DNA from 2 places in the Bacillus hominis genome. Region 1 is predicted to be linked to the other one. Evidence: riboswitches for the same ligand, from Rfam matches in the RefSeq annotation. Region 1 holds a riboswitch; the other holds the start of a gene.

What was found. Region 1 has a riboswitch for preQ1 ahead of QUF93_RS10225 (QueT transporter family protein). Riboswitches for the same ligand answer to the same signal wherever they lie in the genome.
Region 2: linked by a shared signal. The riboswitch ahead of queC (7-cyano-7-deazaguanine synthase QueC) and the one ahead of QUF93_RS10225 (QueT transporter family protein) in region 1 are both predicted to bind preQ1.

Annotation. Positions count from the first base shown of each region.
Region 1 is NZ_JAUCFS010000005.1:1,531,404-1,538,884, forward strand. Features, by position in the region: gene QUF93_RS10195 (GNAT family N-acetyltransferase) at 1-449, shown strand, start outside; gene QUF93_RS10200 (cysteine hydrolase family protein) at 492-1,052, opposite strand; gene QUF93_RS10205 (DUF6123 family protein) at 1,235-1,495, shown strand; gene QUF93_RS10210 (DMT family transporter) at 1,498-2,403, opposite strand; gene QUF93_RS10215 (reverse transcriptase-like protein) at 2,417-2,803, opposite strand; gene QUF93_RS10220 (aldose 1-epimerase family protein) at 2,979-3,851, opposite strand; PreQ1 riboswitch class I at 3,984-4,028, shown strand; gene QUF93_RS10225 (QueT transporter family protein) at 4,035-4,520, shown strand; gene QUF93_RS10230 (ribonuclease H family protein) at 4,651-5,310, shown strand; gene QUF93_RS10235 (zinc-finger domain-containing protein) at 5,323-5,499, shown strand; gene QUF93_RS10240 (DUF2564 family protein) at 5,534-5,782, opposite strand; gene cspB (cold shock-like protein CspB) at 5,902-6,099, opposite strand; gene QUF93_RS10250 (YqcI/YcgG family protein) at 6,361-7,089, shown strand; gene QUF93_RS10255 (LysE family transporter) at 7,229-7,481, shown strand, end outside.
Region 2 is NZ_JAUCFS010000005.1:1,287,908-1,295,388, reverse strand. Features, by position in the region: gene nrdI (class Ib ribonucleoside-diphosphate reductase assembly flavoprotein NrdI) at 1-301, opposite strand, end outside; gene QUF93_RS08940 (hypothetical protein) at 779-1,096, opposite strand; gene ykzS (protein YkzS) at 1,267-1,461, opposite strand; gene QUF93_RS08930 (GNAT family N-acetyltransferase) at 1,723-2,301, shown strand; gene QUF93_RS08925 (histidine phosphatase family protein) at 2,362-2,964, opposite strand; gene QUF93_RS08920 (hypothetical protein) at 3,056-3,211, opposite strand; gene QUF93_RS08915 (YkvS family protein) at 3,469-3,654, shown strand; gene queF (preQ(1) synthase) at 3,703-4,200, opposite strand; gene queE (7-carboxy-7-deazaguanine synthase QueE) at 4,219-4,935, opposite strand; gene queD (6-carboxytetrahydropterin synthase QueD) at 4,928-5,419, opposite strand; gene queC (7-cyano-7-deazaguanine synthase QueC) at 5,419-6,081, opposite strand; PreQ1 riboswitch class I at 6,175-6,218, opposite strand; gene QUF93_RS08890 (ATP-binding protein) at 6,427-7,481, shown strand, end outside.

The DNA of each region.
Region 1 (7,481 bases):
CGAGTGCAGGAAATGAAGAGTATATGATGAATTATGAAGAGTGTGATTTAGAAGGGATAATAAAAATAGATGAATATGCGTTTGGAACAAATAGAAGAGAGTTTTTAAAGGAAAGAATTATGCAAAGTGAGCGGTGTATCGTTGTGAAGGATAAAGAACAAAATGTACTAGGGTATGGTATGAGTATACAAACGCCAGAAAATAAAATAATAGGGCCAGTTGTTGCTAAAAATGATACGATGGCAATAGAGATTGTTCATTATTTAGCAAGAGAGCATAATGGTAAATTAAGAATGGATGTGCCAGAAGGAAAGAAAGATTTCATGAAAGAATTAGAGATTATTGGTTTTCAAAAGGTTAATACACCACCAATAATGATAAAAAATCGCGATCAATTATTAAAAAGGAATGATAAGCTATATGGCATTGCAGCACAAATTTTTGGATAAAAAAGAATCCTTTCGTGAAAAGGATTCTTTTTTATAGTTAATTTAATCACGATATTGGTCATGAGTTGGTTGAAAGAGGTCTTCCTCGATATTTCTCACCATAGAAAAATGATCAACGTTATAATGACCGTGTAAAATCTTATTATGGTGAGAGATAATTTGCTCTGCAGACAATACGTTAGAATCAGTTGTTGAATGACCGTTTTTAATTAATGTAACATCAAAGCCTTGTACAGTGGCTGTTCTAACGGCGGTGTCGATGCAATGTTCTGTTTTACATCCACCTATAACGAGATGATTAATCTTCTCTTCTTTTAAAAGTTCAAGTAAAGAAGTGCCGTAGAATGAATTTGTTGCTGCTTTATTAATAAGGATTGCAGACTGAGGTACTTGAATTTGATTATGTACTTCAAAGCCCACGCCGCTACCAGAAGCAACATCAGTATCTCTTACGAAAACAATAAGGGCATTTGAATCAATTGCTTTCTGTACAGCTGTATTTAGTGTAGCTAATAACTCGGTTTTACGGAACACTTCATTTTCTTCTTCGTTTCCATCAATTAATTCTTGTTGCGCATCAATAATTAATAGTGCTTGTTTCATTTTGTATCCCCTTTTATATGAAATAAATTCCACTTTACATATTCTTTCATATTGTAAGGAAATCCTCCATTACAAGCGAAATAGACGATTGATTTACAAAGTTGTCAAAGAAATTTCATTCTCATAGCGTGTAAAAGCATGTATGATAGGAGATGGAGAATTTTTGAGTAGGTGGGAATAACATGCAAACAGTAGAAGATTATCTTTCATTCTTACATACGAAAGGATTTAAATTATCAGAGGAAGCACAAGGATTTATTATGTTCGGACAAGGATATACAGGTTCATCTGATGGAATTGTGAACGCAGCAATAGAAGCGACAATTAAACATCAATTGCAGTTTGATGGTAGTTATTTTGTTGCATTATTAGAACGATTGAAAGAAGAAGAGATTACAGATAAAAAAAGCGCTAAGGCTTTTATGCGGAAGTTACAAGCGTAACTTCACGCAGCCTGCGCTTCTTTTTTTGGTTTGGAAGGTAATTCAACAAAAATCATTCCTAAGAAAATACAAAGACACCCAACGATAGCAGAAATAGAAAGCTGTTCATTTGCTACTAGAACGCCTGTTAATGCTGCAAAAACAGGCTCCATTGCGAAAATAATGGCTACTCTCGTTGGAGAAGTGTGTTTTTGTGCAGATGTTTGAATGAAAAAGGCAATTGCTGTCGCAAACAGGGAAGTTAGAAATAGAGCGAATAAAAAGGAATGGTTTGTCCATAGTGATACTGAAAATAATTTTTCCCAATCTTCAAATAAAAAAGCACAAATAGAAGAAAATATACCGACAGCTAATACTTGAGAAGTGCTTAGTAATAAAGGTGATATTTTTTTAGAAAAGAAACCGTTAACAAGAATATGGGCAGCGAAAGCGACAGCGCAACCGAGAACGAGTATATCTCCAATGTTTAATTGAAAAGAATCACCAGCGGTTAATAAGTATAAACCTGCTGTTGCCACAGCAATACCAAGTGCGATGAAAACTGTAGCTCGCTGTTTTAAAAAGATAAAAGACAAGATTGGGACCATAATGATACTAAGTCCTGTTAAGAAACCAGCTTTTGAAGAGGTTGTATAGAGTAAACCGAATGTCTGTAATAAATACCCAACACATAAGAAAAACCCAACAATTAGCCCAGCAAGACTACTATGTTTTATGTCTTGTTTTGAAGTTTTTTGAGAGAAAATCATTTGAACGAATAATAAAATAATTCCAGCAAATAAAAAGCGAATAGCATTAAAAGTAAATGGACCAACGAAAGACATAGCATTTTGAACGACAACAAACGTAGCTCCCCAAATAAAAGAGACAAATAATAATGCGAGAGGAGCAATCCACCCTTTTTTCACACTCATACCCCCGTTAATTTTGTGAAATGGCTTTTCTAGCCAATTCATCAGCGACTTTATTTTGACTACTTGGAATCCACTTAATAAAAAAGAGATCGAAATTTTTTATGTACTGCAGTGCTTCTTCTAGAAGCGGTGCAAACATTTTATTTTTTGCGTATTCTTTTTCAACAGCCCGCTCAACAAGTTGGGAATCTGTACGAAAAGATACACTGCTATAATTATGCGCTGCGCAATACTTTAATGCTGCAAGTAAAGCGTGGTATTCTGCTTCATGGTTTGACATTGTCCCAAGTGGTAATGACAATTGTACAGGTGGCTGTACCCCTTTAATAAAAACCCCGGCACCAGAAGGGCCAGGATTTCCTTTTGTTGCACCATCAATATATACTTCAATCAAAATGCGAAACCTCCAAATTATAAGATTATCCCGCGTTAACGGGTAGTAAGACACCCACCTCAAAACTCGGCTGAAACAATGAAGTTAGGTGGGTGTCGGGCTGCCCGTAAATGCCCGATTGGTGTGGGCTAATAATCAGTGGGGATGAACACCCCCCACTGATTAAAGTTTCACTTTATCCAATTGTAATGCTATAACGACATGTAAATGTTTCATTCGCTTGTAAAGACTGAATTCCTTTTTTTTCTTTGAAATCTTTTGCTGGTTTTACTTCATCAGCGATTCCATACCAAGGTTCAATACATAAGAAAGGTGCGTTATCTCCTGGTGTCCATACGCCGACAAATGGGAACCCATCAAATTCTACTTTTACAAATTTATTATGTTTATGTGAGCGAATCGAAATTTCATTCGTATTCATATTTTCAAAAATAAGTGCGTCATTTTTGAATAAATCGTATGTAAGTGGTAACTCTTTTGTATTTTCAGCGATTAGTTGCTTGTTACTTGAAAGATAAGGTCCTTCTAGTACACTTGTTTCTAAGCGTTCTGAACCATTAAATGATAGATGATAATCTGTAAATGATTCGCCGTCTACTAATGGGAAATTGAATCCAGGGTGTGCTCCAATTGAGAAGAACATCTCTTTTGAAGAAGGATTATTTACTTCATATGTAACATGTATATTTTGTTCTTCTAACTCATAAGAAACAAGTAATTTAAATTCGTATGGATACTTTTGTAGTGTCTCTTCATTACTCGTAACGATATAAGTGATGTTTGTTTCACTTTGTTCTTTAACAGAGAACGAAAGGTCACGGGCAAAACCATGCTGTGTTAATGAATAAGGTTTACCGTCTACGTAGTATGTATTTTCTACTAATCGACCGACGATTGGAAACAAGATTGGTGCACGACGTCCCCAATAAGTAGAATCACCTTGCCATAAATATTCTGTGTTGTCTTCTTTTAAGCGAACGCTTTGCAGTTCTGCACCTTTGTCAGAAATGGAAACGATCACTTTTTCGTTTTGAATTGTTGCGGTCATGAAGTGAAACCTCCTAAATATTTCATATGTTTCATTATACGTTGTCTAAAAGAAAAAAGGTAGTTCATGATAGGAATCTATTGACGAAAGAGTGCCTATTGCGTAAAATATAATCTTGTTGCTTAAAAAGCGAATGACGTGGTTCGAAACCATCCCACGTAAAAAAACTAAGGAGATTTTGTCATGAATATAAGAACATTAGTCGGTAATGGTATTTTAGCGGCATTATATATTGCTGTTTCTATGCTTATTCAGCCATTTGGCTTTACGAATGTACAGTTTCGTATTTCAGAGATGTTTAATCATCTCGTTGTATTCAATAAGAAAGCAATTTACGGGATTGTATTAGGTGTATTTTTAACGAATCTCTTTTTCTCACCTATGATCGCTTATGATTTAGTATTTGGAGTAGGGCAATCAATTCTTGCACTACTTGCAACTATTATTTCTATGCGCTTTATTAAAGGTGTTTGGGCTCGTATGATTTTTAATACAGTTATTTTTACAATTACAATGTTTATGATAGCAATTGAACTTCATCTTGCGTTTGATCTGCCATTTTTATTGACATGGCTAACTTGTGCAGTTGGTGAATTTGTTGTGATGGCGATTGGTATGCCTGTAATGTACTGGATTAATAAGCGAGTGCAATTTGAAAGATTTATGTAATAGATGAAAGAGCTGTTCCTTATATAGGATGGCTCTTTTTGTATGTGATTATATTGAATATAATACTGTGACTCTTGATAAAATATAATAAAATAAATATTAAGAAGTCTTATTATAAGGGGAATCTAGTATGAAATATAAAATACATTGGTTGTATAAAACGAAGCGTGGTTTACAAACTGAATTAACAACAGATTATATGAACATAGAAGAAGTGCTTCAATTTGCGGAGGATTTTGAGAAAACAGGTAGGGTGAAAGAACTTTTATTTTACGATGAAATGGATGCAGAATGGTCATTAAAAGAAATGAAAAAACTAAGTAAGCAAGTGGAGGAAGATCCTCAAGAAATTCAAGTTTATTTTGATGGTGGTTATGATGTGCAGACGAAAGAAGCTGGGGTTGGCATATGTGTATACTATAAAAAAGGAAATACAAATTATCGAATTCGTCGCAATGCATACATAGAAGGCATATATGATAATAACGAAGCGGAGTATGCAGCATTATTATACGGGATGAATACACTCGAGGAATTAGGAATTAAATATGAAGCAGTTACACTTCGGGGTGATTCTCAAGTTGTACTGCAGCAATTAGCTGGTGAATGGCCTTGCTATGATGAACATTTAAATCATTACTTAGATCAAATTGAACAAAAAGCGAAGAAAATGAAATTAAAGCTTGTTTGTGAACCGATATCTAGAAAACAAAATAAAGAGGCGCATCAATTAGCAACGCAAGCATTAGAAGGAACGGCAATTGACAGTCATAAAGAAATAACCGAATAGAGAGGTGCAAAGGTGAATAAAAAGCAACTCATTACAGAGGTAAATGACTTATTAGAGACGTATTGCGAAGGATGTTTCTTACAGGATCATAATCGGAAAAATCATAGTAAATACTATGCCCATTCTTTTTGTATACGGCAATGTACGGTTGGAGAGAAATTGAAAAAGTATGGGGAGCAATTGTCATGAAAAAACATCCAGAGAATTTTCTCTGGATGTTTTTTTAATGCTTCGCTTCGTGTAATTGATGCTCACATTTACTTAATTTCTTTTCCTCATTCATTAGAAATGGCTCATCTAAATCTGTCGCAACAGATTTCATAATTTCAAGCTGGGAGCGAGCTGCTTCTACAGCAGTAGTAGCATGCTCTAATGTGTCTGGATCCATTGAAATTGTTGCAGAACCTACCATCTTTTGTGCAGTTTCTACACGGAATTTTACTTCTTCAAAATCATTTACTTCTGATCCCATTAATAATTCCTCCTTTGTATAGTGCGCATTTCACATAGTTTTTGCTCTGTAAAACGGAAATATACAAAGGAATAACAAAGGAGGTTACCAAGTAAGGTAACCTCCTGTTATATGTGGGATTAAAGTTTTACTACGTTAGCAGCTTGAGGTCCACGGTTTCCTTCAGTAATGTCGAAAGATACTTCTTGACCTTCCTCTAAAGCTTTGTAGCCGTCGCCTTGAATAGCAGAGAAATGTACGAATACATCTTCAGAGCCTTCCATTTCGATAAATCCAAAACCTTTTTCATTATTAAACCATTTTACTTTTCCTTGCATGTCACAATTCCTCCTAAAAACAATTCCTTTTTTCATTTAGTGAAATTCATTAAAAAAATAATATAAATAAAAAATGCTATATTATCGAATATTCTGCTAAATGATTAATTTAAATATACACGAATTGGTAGAATTCAGTCAAGTAAGCGGTTTTAAAATTTTGTATTTTTAAATAATTTTTTCTCGGATTTTTAAAAAGGTATAGGACAAGCCGCGTATGTAATATTCTTAAGTGAATGCTGTACATAATGAGGTGAAAGAATGGATGAGTCTTATTTATTAGATAATGAAGGAATGGAGAATAGAGTCGACATACCGAATTGGGTTGCAAAAGAATTTCATAATTTTTCGAGTGTCGTGTTAGAACCAACTTTTCCGTGTTATTTCGGTTTAACAGCTTTGAAAAAGAATGAACTTCGTTATTCATTTCTCTCTCATAATGATTGGGGGCATTTACCCAATACAATGTTATCTTTTTTAGAGTTAATGAGAGAGCGGCCGATTGTAAGAAGAGGATTTTTTCTTTTTGTGGAACCGGAATGTGAAGAAAAATCAATCGAATATTATCGAGATTATTTTTGGAAAGTACTACAATATTTGCATGAACAAGATAATCAATTATGGCCAAAGCAAATCCCGAAAAATCCAGAGCATTATTTATGGGAATTTTCATTTGGTGGTGAACCAATATTTGCATTTGGGAATGCGCCAGCTTATAAACAGCGAAAGACTAGGCATTTGGGGAATTCTCTCATTATTGGATTCCAGCCACGAACTATTTTCGATGGATTAGAAGGAGATCGTCCTAAAGGGGCGTATTCAAGACAAATGGTCCGTGAACGAGTTGAAAAGTGGGATCAGTTGCCGAAGCACCCTAACATTAGTCACTACGGCGATCCTAATCATCGTGAATGGAAACAATATTTCATAGGGGATGATATTGAGCCGATTAAAGGTAAATGTCCTTTTCATTATAGAGTAGAGAAATAAGAGCCATCAACTGGATGGCTCTTTTGTATGTTTTGGATAAAAAAGGGTATTGTATTAGTGAATAATTTTTATGAAAGCTAGTCTATTTTCTATATTTGCATCATTACTTAATAGTAAAAGAAGTAGAAAGGATAGAGCGATGTTTGGAGCAATTATACAACAAATAGTATTAGGTATTTCATTAGCTGCACCGGTAGGTCCAATTAATATTGAAATGTTAAAACGGGGAATTGAACGTGGATTTTGGCATGCATGGATTGTTGGAATCGGAGGCATGACTGCTGATATTTTGTTTATGCTTCTCATTTATTTTGGTTTATCTTCTGTGTTTATGTATACATATGTACAAGCTTTTATGTACTGCGCTGGGTTTTTCTTATTATTTTATTTAG
Region 2 (7,481 bases), 240 kb from region 1:
CAGATAACTCAAATTTTGATACAATAGGCACTTCATATTTAGTAGAAATTTTGTCAGCACTTGCACCAAACATGTCTCCCCAATTACGATTGCCACTTGCAGATACGCCTTTTAATTTTTCATTATTGCGTTCTAAAAAGTCTAAAACACGTTCCGGTACATTGCCAAAACCTGTTGTATACGTAATAAGAATAAAGTCTTCATCTAATACTAGAGCTTCATCAATTTGAACGGCCGGCATATTTAATTTGTGGATGAAACGCTTCACGTTTCCTGTCATAGAATCATATGCAACTAACATTTCCGACCCTCCCTCTCCAATCTATATTCTCTGTATGTCGTTTCTTGATTTCTCTATATATTGTATTACGTTTCAAAATAAGACACAAGATATATGTATAAATTCTTTCTTTTTTTAACTTTTACTTTTCGACATGACCGTCGATTTTTTTCAATACAAAGACTATGAAACAACATTCTAAAACTCATGTCAATAAAGTGCTTTTCAAAAAAGTTGTCAACGAATTTAACCTTATTTTAAAAAAAGTTAACAATATTTTTTGTCATAAAACAGTAAATGCTGGAGTAATATATTTCTCCAGCATCACGCAAAAAAGAACAGACCTTAAACGATAATCTGTTCCAAAAAACGATTACATTTATCAATTTTACTTTATTAAATATTATACATACTCTTTCGTTCCTCGTTACATACTAAAAGATAACTATTATAGAAAAAGATTATTATTATGGAACTTCAATTTATTTATGAAAAAAATTATTCAGAGTGCTCAATACGCAAAATATCTTTTACAAATATATGATGTGGATTCTCATCTTTATCGAGCATTGTACATACAGGAGCTTCTTCATCAAAGTATACGATCATTCCCTCTACGTACTGATATGTATGTTGAACTTGTACAGTTACTTTAATTTCTACTGCTTGCTCATATGCTCTTTTTATTTTCTGAAGCATTTTTGCTGAACATTTTCGTTTCTCTGGATACATAACCATTCCCATAAACCTATTCCCAGCTCTATCTTTCCACATATAATCCCAATGTGGCAATATGCCTTGTTTAAAATCTCCCATAATTCTCCTCTCCTTTATCTTCTATTTATCCCGCTATTTTCGGGCAGTAAGACTCCCACCTTGAAATTCGATGGATACAAGGAAGTCAGGTGGGAGATAACTGCCCGTAAATGCCCGATTGGTTCAACTAATAATCAGTGGGGGATGCCCCCACTGATTAAAGTTTCACTTTATGAACGTGGTGTTTCTGAATATGTATAAATTACCTGTCCACCGCGCTGTGCGTTCCCGATAATATGTTTAAAATCTTCTCGACTTACAACAACTTCCCTGAACGTATAAAATACATCTTTCGTCGCAACATACTCCTTTATTTCACCATTTTTCAGCTGATCCAAAATTGCATTTGCTAATTGTTTATCCATGTATTTCACCTCTCTGCAATAGTTTATTTTATCGCATCTTCTATATGTCGACAACGGTAAAATTATCCCGTTACTATTATATAATTCACTTTTATTATTTTTATAGCTATATCACTTTATTATATTCGCACTAAATATCATATACTAACATAGCTACTTCTCTATATCAAACTTTTTGACGCTCTGTACAACAAAGTTCCAAGCCACTGTTTGTTATTTTATTTTATGCTACAATATATACATAGAACTAGGAGGGATACTATGATTCGGAAAGCAAAAAAGACAGATGCGGTAGGAGTAGCACCTTTACTGTATGACGCTCTGCACGAAATTGCTGAAAAAATCACAGGTAGCACAATTGAAGCAAAAGTAATACTAGGGCTTGAAACATGGTTCGCAAAAGAAAATAATCGATTGAGCTATGAAAACTGTTTAGTGGCTGAACAAGATGGAAAAGTAGTTGGAGTTATTGTCGTTTATCACGGTAGTGACGCTGAACAACTTGATGCACCAATCGTACACCACTTAAGAGAACTACATGAAGACGAATTCATTACGTTAGAAAAAGAAGCTGAACTTGATGAGTATTATATTGACACGTTGTCAGTTTCAAATATGTACAGTGGACGTGGCATTGGCTCTAAATTAATCGATGCAGCTGAACTTCATGCAACTGAAAAAGGGCATGAAAAAATCGCCTTACTTGTTAATTTAGAAAACAAACGCGCTTTTTCACTATATGAAAAACTTGGTTACAAAGAAGATAAAATCGTTATGCTCGTCGGCGAACCGTATGCCCATCTAATAAAACCATTACGGTCATTGGTTTCTATATATTAAAAGGACAATTCTTTTTTGCTTGTTATGTAGAGAAAGAGGCTGCCAAAGAGACAGCCTCTTTTAAGTTAATTTTGTATTTAATACATTTCCATCCATCTCCTCATGAAATGTATACGTTGTACATCCCCATGGCTTCCTATGAAAAATAGGCGAACCAGACCATCCCATCGCCCTCAGTTCAGTCCCAATCATCGCATTAAAATAACTATGACCTACAAGGGCAATACGTCCATGTACGAGCGCATAGCGGTGCAACATATTAGCAGCTTGCCTTGCTCTTTCTCGTACTTCCTTATAAGACTCAACATCTTTACTATAACCAAATATCCATCGTGTACGTCCAATAAACATCCATACATTAGGTTTACATTTCAACCATTTTGGAGCATAAAAACTCGTTGGAACTTCAGCTTCCCTAAAAAGAGGATTTTGCACAAAAGATAAAGAATCAGTTAATTCGGCTGTTGATTGCGCAGCACGCCTCTGATCACTCGTTACGACCAATTTCGCTGATTCAATCATCTCAATTGTTTCAATTGGTATAGGAGTTTCTTTTACGGTAGTCCCTAAATCATATTGCTTCATCCATTCACGAAATGAAATAATTGTCATTGGCTCTATAGTACTGTCCAAACGACCATGACGAATAAAAGAAATTCGCATTCTTCCCACTCCCCATTCATCACTTACGAACTATATTACGTACTATTTCTTATTGCCATCATACCATGCATAAAAAGAAAGTTATATATCATTACATATCCCCACCACTATGATGTGTTATTGATGTGTGCACACCATCCAGTCCATCAAAATATGTAGTTGTTTCATGATGACGCACTTTCTTCAACTGTATATAAGAAAATAAAAATAATAAAATCGCTATAAAGCTCCCCACAATTTCAAACATCATTTTACCGCCCCTAATTTCTCCCACTTTAGTAGGTCATTGTATTTTTTATTATACTCCTATATAAAGATGTATGCATTTTCATCCTTCCTCTCCTAAACAATATCTTTTTACATATTTCCTTACAAAAAGTGAATATTTTTCGACTTTTTACTTTGGAAACATTTACAAAGTAGTAAATATAGTTCAAAATAAGAGGAAATAAAAAAGCCCAAATTATTCTTTTTTTGGGAAAACTAGAACAAGGAGAGTTGCTTATGCAGATCGCAGAAACTGGAGATATCATCGAATTTAAAGGTGGAATGCAAGGCCGTGTTCAAAAGGTAAATCAAAACTCCGTTATTGTTGATATAACAATTATGGAGAATTTTAGAGAACTAGATATGGAACCTCTTACAGTTGTAAGCCATAAAAACTATACTGTCATTAATCAACATGCATAATATAATAGAAAGAAGGGATCTGTATATCATACAGATCCCTTCTTTCTATTAACGATTATCGATCGTTTCTGGATATAAATCGTGATTCATCATACGGTAATCTGCCATTTGCTCATACTTAGTTCCTGGGCGGCCGTAGTTACAGTAAGGATCGATTGAAATACCACCACGTGGTGTAAATTTCCCCCATACCTCAATATAGCGTGGATCCATTAATTTAATTAAATCATTCATAATAACGTTCATGCAATCTTCGTGGAAGTCACCATGATTTCGGAAGCTAAATAAATATAGCTTTAAAGATTTACTCTCTACCATTCTTTGTTCTGGAATGTAGCTAATATAAATTGTTGCAAAATCTGGTTGTCCTGTTTTCGGACATAAACTTGTAAATTCAGGACAGTTGAATTTTACAAAGTAATCACGGTTTGGATGGTTATTATCAAATACCTCTAAAATTCCCGGGCTATATTCAAATAAATATTTTGTATTTTGATTTCCTAGTAATGTTACATCTTTTAAATCTTCGTCTAATCTTCCTGCCATTTTAAACATCCCTTCTTGTTATACTCCTCGTTTATTTCCCCATACTAACGCATGGAGCTGAGGCAATACTTTCGCATCATTCATTTCTTTACAATTCACAGCTTTTTCAATAAGCCATTCATATTTTTCTAATAAGTTTTTTATAAGCACCGCATCATCCACTGTTTTCGTATCATCATTCCCTACTTGTAAGAAAAATGGTACATTCGGATAACGCTCATGCATCTTAACTGCATATTCAAAATCTTGATCATCGAATACTACTACTTTTAAACTAAAATCTTTCCCTGCTAGTTTATGAATAACAGAATCTAACATCTGAAAATCTGTTTTCATCGCCGAACTTGGTGGTTTTGGAGAAATCGTTACCTCATCAATTTGAAGCAACCAATCTTGCCATTTACTTCCTTGTGTTTCTATCGCTGTTCGCATTCCATTCTCCTTTAATATAGAAAGAAGAAATTGCATATTTTTCAGCAAAACAGGATTTCCACCTGAAATCGTAACATGAGAAAAGTTTTCTCCACCAATTTCTACAAGATCATTCCAAATATCTTCCGGTGTCATTTGTTTAATTTGATCTTTGGCCGATCCATCCCATGTAAAAGCAGAATCACACCAAGCACAGCTATAATCACAGCCCGCTGTACGGATAAACATTGTCTTTTGGCCTACAACCATTCCTTCTCCTTGAATAGTCGGACCAAATATTTCTAAGACGGGGATTTTACTCATCGAGCATCCACTCCCGTCTTACTTCCGCATAACTAGTCGGTGTCTCAAAAAGACGAACAAATTCAACGCGAGCTCCCTTGTATTCGTTCTCACGATTATCTTTCGTTAATGCTTCTGCCATCTTTTCATAAATCCAAACGACCATATTTTCAGCAGTCGTATTCATTTCTGGCAATGTTTCGTTTAAATAACGATGATCTAAATAAATTTCTATTTCATTTTTCCAAATCTCTTTTATATCTCCAAAGTCAATTGCAAGGCCTATTTCATTTACATATCCGCTAATTCCAAATACGACTTTATATGTGTGTCCATGTAAATTTTTACATTTCCCTTCATAGCAGTGTAAATGGTGCGCTGCATCAAATGTAAATTCCTTGCTGACCATTACTCTTTTATTATGATATTTGAGTTGTTCACGCTGAATATCCTTGTCCATTTTTTGTAAATTTTCTACGATGCGAAATCCAAAAAAGTTATCCATTAGTTGCTCGCTCCTTCGCGTTCTTGTAGATACGTATCTAATCCTGCTTTACGAAGTTGACATGCTGGACATTCACCGCAACCATCACCAATGATTCCGTTATAACATGTTAATGTTTTTTCTCTAACAAACTCAAATGCTCCAAGTTCATCAGATAATTTCCATGTCTCTGCTTTATCAATCCACATAAGTGGTGTATGAATAACAAACGGATAATCCATAGATAAATTTAATGTAACGTTTAATGATTTCACAAACACGTCACGACAATCTGGATAACCACTGAAATCAGTTTCGCATACACCCGTTACAATATGACGTGCTCCAACTTGTTTTGCTAATACAGCCGCAAATGATAAAAATAGTAAATTCCGTCCATCTACAAATGTTGATGGCAATTCACCTTCTTCATGTGTAATCTCCATATCCGTTCTCGTTAACGCATTTGGAGCAAGTTGATTTAATAAGCTCATATCTAGTACCGTATGTTTAATTCCTAACTCTTTCGCGATTTCCGCTGCACAATCAATTTCTAACTTATGACGTTGATTGTAATTAAACGTTACAGCTTCCACTTCTGCAAACTGTTGTATTGCCCAAAATAAACATGTTGTACTATCTTGTCCACCACTAAAAACAACAACTGCTTTTTCTTTTTTCATTTCACTCATTCTCCTTCTCTACTACGAATAAGAAGAAAGAACGTTCTTGAACTGTCACAATAAAAAAACAAAACAATACCTAAGGATATTGTTGTTTCTATAGTTTTTTATAGAGGGAGTTCGCGAACCTCTCCCATGCAGTGCACGGAATTTCTTCTTTCATTAACAAAGATTATTGTAACATATTGTATACTACCATAAAAAATTTCTGATTTTTTCCGCTATTTCACATTTCATTTCTTTCATTTTATAGTATGATTAATTTAATGTGAGAAGAGAGGAGGCATCCAACTGAAACTCTTTATTATTTATCTCTTTTTAAATATATTATCCATCCTTGTTACAATGCTTGTATATCATTTATTTTGGAATCAAAAAGGGAAACGCTCTCCAAAATTAAATTCAGCTATATTTATTATATTATGTTGCCTCGCTACCATACTATGTATCACTTTCGCAGCAAAAACAAATTATGGATTTCAATTTGATATGCGTCATATCGTATTAATTGTTGGTACATTAACAGGGGGGCCAATTGCTGGTGCTTCTATCTTAGCTGTATTAAACATATACCGCTTCTTATTAGGAGGAATAGGTGTTTTCCCATCCTTTATCGCTTCGGTTCTACTATTCATTGTTCTACTATTAACATACAAACTGTTTAACCGAAGTTCTAATCGTATAAAAATAGCACTCGCTATCTTTTACAGTCTCATATTCGGATTTGTCTGGATACCATTTTTCCTTTCAGAGGTTACAAATACGGCAGATTATATACCACATATTATCGTGTACGAACTATGTACGATGCTTGGTACAATTCTTATTTTATATTTGCTACACATATTACAAACACAAGTTCGTCTCCAAAATGAACTTATAAATGCTGAAAAATTTCATTTAATCGGTGAAATGGCAGCTTCTATCTCTCATGAAATTCGTAATCCTTTAACTGCAACGAAAGGGTTTTTACAACTTTTACAGTCAGATACATGTTCTGAGAAAGAACGAAAATTATATATCGACATAGCCATTAATGGTATCGAACAAGCAAATCATGTTCTTACAGACTACTTAACTTTTGCAAAACCGAGTATTGAAAAAGAACAACAATTACAAGTAGAGGAAGAATTACTTCATGCGTTATCTTTAATTACACCTCTCGCCAATTTAACAAATGTTCGTATACATTACATAAAACAAAGTACATCTTTCTTTATAGCTGGTGAAAAGCAAAAGCTGAACCAATGCTTATTAAATATTTTTAAAAACTGTATTGAGGCTATGCCTAACGGTGGTGACCTTATTCTTACATTAGTTCCAGACCATAAACATATACAATTATATATAAAAGATACAGGTATTGGTATGGATCAAGAACAAGTAAAACGCCTCGGGTC